One region of the Paenibacillus sp. PastF-3 genome, then DNA from elsewhere that is predicted to be linked to it. Evidence: riboswitches for the same ligand, from Rfam matches in the RefSeq annotation. Region 1 holds a riboswitch; the other holds the start of a gene.

Region 1 (3,421 bases):
TTTAGTGGAGCTGCTGTTGTTTACACGCTTGATAATGAAAGATTGTACATATTTGCCGCCTTGGCTCATATTTTGTTGATTGCCTGTTTGTTTGGTGTTCTATGTTATATGAGTGTAAGAGTCTGGCAGCTGAATCGCGCGAGAAATGTTGTTGTTGAAAAAAATAGAGCAAATCCAATGACACCGTTGTAACGCCCTTAGTAGAAAGTTCCCACCGTGGATAGAGTCGCTTTACCTGCGGAATAATAAAGTGGAAATCGGTATATCGTGGTGCTGGATAAAACTTTAGGAGGACTGGGATATGCTGCGGGTTATACTTGGAGAGCCGCCTCGAAAGAACAGCGGTGTATTGGCTGACGCGATGGAGAACATGGCCACATTTGCAGCCTTACTGCGCAAGGAAATGAACGCTCATGAGGATAATGACCATGAATACCGCAAGCTGGAGATTTGGACACGTGGACTGATCTCGTCACTGGATGAATTGGAGCAAAGCTGGTTCGCGGCCGCTTTTTACCGGAAATCGGTAATCGCTGGTTATATGGACGATATGTCACCAGTGGAACAAGGCGATTATGCGCGTTATGTTTATTTTTATAAAGATGGATTTATTCGTGTATTCTCTCTTCTGGACAAGCTTGGAACGGTGCTGAATCATTTTTATGACCTCAAAACCTCCAAATTAAAAACGCATTTTTCTTATTTTACAGTGCTGCGTCAACTTCAGTTATTGAATGTGCATCCTGCGTTAGCGGATCAACTGGAACAGATCAAGAACTCTTATCGTGATCCACTGGAGAATCTACGCAAGCGCAGAAATGCTGAAATTCATTATATGAATTCCGAAATGCAGGATGATTTATGGCAGCGACATCAAGGCTTGCATGACAAAATTCAGCTTGAGGATTTAGATAGCCATCTTGAGGATTTAAAGCAGTCCCTTGAAATGAACTGTAAAACATTAATCGCGGCATTCAGCTACAGCAATGAACAGCTGCGTAAGGAAATCAGCAAGGCAAAGAGCATACAATCCTAAGCGTTCAAGATATTTCCTTTTGACAAAAAACAAGAAACTTACTATACTTATGCTTGCATTAAAGTCTGTACGAATTCAAACATAAAAATTTCATACTCTATATCTTATCGAGAGTGGCGGAGGGATAGGCCCGATGAAGCCCGGCAACCGATTTGTATACAGCGCGATTAGCGTTATATACAAATGTCATGGTGCTAATTCCTACAATGACGCAAGGTTTGTGGTCGTTGGCAGATGAGAAGGCATTGTCTAAATAAACACACAGAGCCTCTTGCGATCTGCATCGATCGTCGGAGGTTTTTTTGTATGGAATAAGTGAAATATAAAGGGGGCGACGAGCGTTGATTAATCTAAAAGGAATAACAAAGGTATTTGGAAAAGGCAGCCATGCGGCTACAGCACTTTCCGGATTGAATCTGTCTATCGAAAAAGGTGAAATATTCGGAGTCATTGGCCATTCTGGCGCGGGGAAAAGTACATTGATCCGATGCATTAATCTGTTGGAACGTCCGACAGAAGGAGAAGTTTGGGTTGATGGTGTAGAGCTAACCAGTCTTAGCCAAGCTCAGCTGCAGGAACAGCGGCGCAAAATTGGGATGATTTTTCAACATTTCAATCTGCTATCTTCAGCGACGGTGTACGATAATATTGCTTTTCCTCTGCGACTCACAGGCGTTTCGAGAACAGGTATTGATGCAAAAGTAAAAGACTTGCTTGCCCTAGTGGGGCTTGAAGATCACAAGGATAAGTATCCCTCTCAATTATCAGGAGGGCAAAAGCAACGGGTCGGCATCGCACGGGCACTTGCCAGCGACCCTGATGTGCTGCTGTGTGACGAGGCAACCTCTGCGCTTGACCCACAAACGACAGACTCTATTCTTAAGCTATTGCTCGATATTAATAAACGATTCCATCTGACCATTGTGCTGATCACTCACGAAATGCACGTGATTCAGAGCATCTGCGACCGTGTTGCGGTCATTCATGGTGGTGGTATCGTTGAGCAGGGTAAAGTGACGGATGTATTCCTGAAGCCGCAGCATGAGGTCACTCGCGATTTCATTCGCAGTGAATCACAGAATGAGGGCCCCCTTCGTACGGCGCTTGACGCTGCTGCTGGGGACAACTCTCAGGCCGTCAAAATTACCTTTTTCGGAGAGAAGACCTACGGCTCTGCCCTTTCCAATGTAGTACGTGAGACAGGTGTTAGCTTTGCCATTCTGCATGGTACCATCTCAACGATTAAAGACGTACCTTATGGGCAAATGATTGTTCGGTTCGAAGGACCCGCTGAAGCGATTGCTGTGACGATAGCTGAACTAACCGCTCAAGGGCTTGAAGTGGAGGTGATTTCGTAATGAATTTCGCAGATTTAAACTGGCAAGAAATGATGGATGCTACCGTTGCTACTTTGGAAATGTTACTATTTTCCGGAATATTCACAATTATTCTTGGTTTACCACTCGGAATTCTATTGTATTTATGGGGAAGATCGAATAGTATAGTAATCAGAGTAACTTACTCGGTCTTATCGTTCATTGTAAACATTCTACGATCCGTACCATTTATCATTTTGATGGTGGCATTGATTCCTTTTAGTAAAGCCGTTGTTGGTACCGCCATTGGTGTACTGGGCACGATTCCACCGCTTGTGATTGGTGCTGCTCCGTTTTTTGCCCGTCTGGTAGAGACGGCACTAAGAGAGGTAGACCGCGGAGTGATCGAAGCGGCACAAGGTATGGGGGCATCGACGAATCAAATCGTTATGCGTGTTCTTTTGCCAGAGGCTCGTCCAGGTCTGCTCGCCGGGGTTACGATCACACTGGTTACACTGGTCTCTTATACGGCCATGTCCGGGATGGTAGGCGGCGGCGGTCTAGGTGATCTAGCGATCCGTTATGGATATTACCGTTATGAGAAGGAAGTTATGATTATCGCTGTAGTCTTGATGGTCATACTGGTGCAACTGCTACAGATGGCCGGTGATCGACTAGTAAGACATTTTACACGGAAATAAGGTACGTCTATATATAGCCTTATTCATACAAATACCAAGGATAAGAGGGGGATTTAAAATGAAAAAATTACTACTTACTTTTTTTAGTCTGACATTGGTTGTGGTGCTAGCTGCTTGCGGCAATAACAATAATGCTTCTAACTCGGCTGCCACTAATGCACCTGAAAACGGTGCTGCAACTACAGAACCAGTGAAATTGGTGGTTGGTGCTTCACCTGTTCCACACGCTGAGATCTTAAAAGCTATTAAGCCATTGCTTGAAGCGCAAGGAATTACATTGGAAATCAAAGAATTCACTGACTATGTTCAACCAAACGTTCAGCTTTCAGAGAAGAATCTGGATGCTAACTTCTTCCAACATCAGCCTT
Region 2 (3,421 bases), on a different contig from region 1:
TCGTATCACAATCTGAACAGCTTGAAAAATGCTTTTACATTCTTCGCAAATTCCCATCCAGAAGAAAAGCAGCATCGCACTTAGCGATACTGCTAGTTATACTCTATTTTTCCACTAACACTTGAGTGAACATCTCTTGCTGTTACTCGGGGTCAATTTCTGTCTTAGCAGCTTCCAGGGCGTGGCCAAGATCAGCAATCAAATCCTCTGCATGTTCAATACCGACGGAGAAACGCAGCAATCGGTCATCTACCCCCACAGCATTTCGAATCTCCACTGGAATATCAGCATGCGTTTGTACAGCCGGATAAGTCATAAGTGACTCTACGCCGCCAAGGCTCTCTGCGAATGCAATCAGACGAATATGACGAAGAAGCGGCTCCACGTATCTGGCATCTTTTAATTTGAAAGAAAAAATACCGGTATTGCCTGAAGATTGGCGATTCTGGATTTCATGTCCTGGATGATCCGGCAATCCTGGATGGAACACTTCCGCAACCGCTGGATGCTCTAATAAGTATCGAGCAATCGCTAGTGCATTGCTCTCATGACGCTCCATACGCAGCGCCAATGTCTTCAAGCCTCTCATCAACTGATAACTGTCTGTTGGTCCAAGTACAGCTCCAATAGAGTTATGTAGAATAGCTATTTCAGCTGATAATTCTACACCCTTGGATACAATTAGGCCTGCCAGTACATCATTATGACCACCCAAATACTTAGTAGCGCTATGAACTACAATATCCGCACCTAATTCTATAGGCCGTTGGAAGAATGGAGTCAGCAGGGTATTATCTACAATGCTAAGTAACCCATGGTGACGTGCCCAAGTGCATACAGCTTCAATATCCGTGATCATCATAAGTGGATTCGTTGGCGTTTCAATAAATACAGCTTTCGTATTTGGACGACGTGAAGCTTCCAGTGCATCCAAATCATTCGTGTCTACATAAGAAGCAGTGATTCCAAACTTGGACATAATCCGTTCCAACAAACGATAGGTACCGCCGTAAAGATCCAGCGAAACGATCAAATGGTCGCCTTGAGCGAACAAGGTAAGCACCGTTTGTATCGCTGCCATCCCTGAGCTACAAGCAAATCCTGCATCTCCAGATTCCAGTTCCGCAGCTGCATTCTCAAGTACTGAACGGGTCGGACTCTTGGTGCGGCTATAATCAAACCCTGTGCTCTGACCGAGTTTTGGATGACGAAATGCCGTTGCATTATAAATTGGAAAATTAATTGCTCCAGTGGCTGGATCTTCTTGAGAACCTATTTGAGCCAGTCTACTTTCAATCCTAAGTTTGTCATCCATGATTAATGCCTCCTAATTTATATTGTAGCGTTATTATTAATAAACAATCGGGTCGATATCATAAGGCGTTTCTTGATATACATAGTAATTGAGCCAGTTAGAGAATAATAAATTGGCATGCGCACGCCATACTGCTGGAGGTGTACGTTCTGGATCATCTTTAGGGAAGTAATGTTTCGGCAAAGCCATCTCCATCCCTCTAGACACATCACGGTCATATTCCCATTTCAAGGATAGAGGATCATATTCGGAATGTCCGGTCACAAATATTTGTTTTCCGTCGTTTGTAGCCACTAGATACATACCAGCTTCTTCGGATTCCGCCAGAATCTGCAGATCTGGATTATTCTCAATATCTTCACGGGAGACATCGGTATGACGAGAGTGTGGTACATGGAACACCTCGTCAAAGCCGCGCAACAGTTTAATGTTATTTTGATTAATCGTATGAGGGAAGACGCCAAAACATTTCTCAGGCAATGCCACTTTACGAACACCAAAATGATGATATAAGCCTGCCTGTGCCGCCCAACAAATATGCATAGTTGAAGTCACATTGTCCTTGCTCCATTCAAAAATCTCTTTCAGCTCTTCCCAATACGATACTTCCTCGAACTCCATTTGTTCTACAGGAGCACCTGTAACGATTAAACCATCCAAACGGCGGTGGCTGATCTCGTCAAAGGTTTTGTAAAAGCTCTTCAAATGTTCCGCAGAAGTATTCTTGGAAATATGGGAACGCGGATGCAATAAAGTAACATCAACTTGTAGTGGCGAATTTCCAATTAAACGCAGCAATTGAGTCTCTGTCGTCTCTTTAGTCGGCATGAGGTTCAGAATAGCAATCCGTAGTGGACGGATATCCTGATGGAAAGCCTGACTTTCGTCCATCACAAAAATATTTTCTCCGGATAGTACTTCTTTCGCCGGTAAACTGTCGGGAATTTTAATTGGCATTGTCTTTCCACTCCTTAGCTGAATTTAGTTGTTTTGCCGCACTGCGGCTTGCTGAACAATAAAAAGACCTTCCTCGGAAATCGAGAAAGGTCATATCTACAGTCATATGCGCCTCTCTCATCTGCCAGAATATTCCTGAAGACGATTAGACGTCTGCAGAAATTCCGCAAGAATTAGCACCGTGCGTTTACACGCCGGTTGCCGGGTTTCATAGGGCTAGTCCCTCCACCTGCTCTTGATAAGATTTAGCTGTATTCAATTAAATTACTTTAAAATTCACTTTAAATCATGAACCTCCTTTTCGTCAAGTCCATACAATGCTGAAGAAGCCTCAAAATCACAATAAATTTGCTTGAAAGAGGCATACTCCGTTGTTATACTAGACAAGTATTTCATACCTGAACGAAAAGAAGAGGTGAGAAGAAGAATGGAAGGCGACCCGAGCTCGCAAATATGTGTACAGAATGAGCAACCACACAGGATAATCATCAGCTTGCCGGCGGCGGGAGCAGTTCTTCTTCATGCCCTCGAAACGTCATTTGGCCCTATGTATTGATTGTAACGCCCGGCCAAGCTGATTTTTTTCTCTGTGCTTAATTTAGCAGTCCCTAGTGAAGACCTGGGGATAGGAGGAGTGAAATCAGATGAAAATCCGGCTGGTGAATGCAGGGGTTTTTACACCTATTGATGAAATTGATGAAACACTAACACCCCCAACGGAAGGGTTCTATTGGATTGACGCCGATGTTGAGGATTTGGAGCTGCTTCAGCCCTTATTCAACCTACATGATCTTGCTGTTGAGGATTGCCTTAGCGAAGAGGATCAGCGTCCGAAGATCGAAATATACGAAAGTCACTACTTTATAGTTGTAAATAGCATCCGCTTTGACGATGAAGAAATTTTCCTACGGGCGCTCAATGTATTCCTTGGAAGACATTACATCATCACTGTCACGAAGCAAAAGATCAATGAACTACGAATCCTGAAGCCTATGCTCTGGGAGCAAGAAGTAAGTGAACCGGATATGTTCCTTTACTTACTAATTGACCTTGTCGTGGATAACTATTTCTCCGTCGGCGACCGAATTGAAGCTCGGATTGAGAAGCTGGAAGAAGATATTCTCATGCATACCAAGAAGTCACATCTCA

The links. Region 1 has a riboswitch for S-adenosylmethionine ahead of M2444_RS20365 (methionine ABC transporter ATP-binding protein). Riboswitches for the same ligand answer to the same signal wherever they lie in the genome.
Region 2: linked by a shared signal. The riboswitch ahead of metA (homoserine O-acetyltransferase MetA) and the one ahead of M2444_RS20365 (methionine ABC transporter ATP-binding protein) in region 1 are both predicted to bind S-adenosylmethionine.

The regions. Positions count from the first base shown of each region.
Region 1 is NZ_JARXWM010000010.1:175,710-179,130, reverse strand. It holds gene M2444_RS20375 (COX15/CtaA family protein) at 1-192, shown strand, start outside; gene M2444_RS20370 (Cthe_2314 family HEPN domain-containing protein) at 302-1,036, shown strand; SAM riboswitch class I at 1,138-1,277, shown strand; gene M2444_RS20365 (methionine ABC transporter ATP-binding protein) at 1,378-2,394, shown strand; gene M2444_RS20360 (methionine ABC transporter permease) at 2,394-3,053, shown strand; gene M2444_RS20355 (MetQ/NlpA family ABC transporter substrate-binding protein) at 3,112-3,421, shown strand, end outside.
Region 2 is NZ_JARXWM010000007.1:39,884-43,304, forward strand. It holds gene M2444_RS15395 (aminotransferase class I/II-fold pyridoxal phosphate-dependent enzyme) at 143-1,315, opposite strand; gene metA (homoserine O-acetyltransferase MetA) at 1,352-2,272, opposite strand; SAM riboswitch class I at 2,387-2,517, opposite strand; gene corA (magnesium/cobalt transporter CorA) at 2,917-3,421, shown strand, end outside.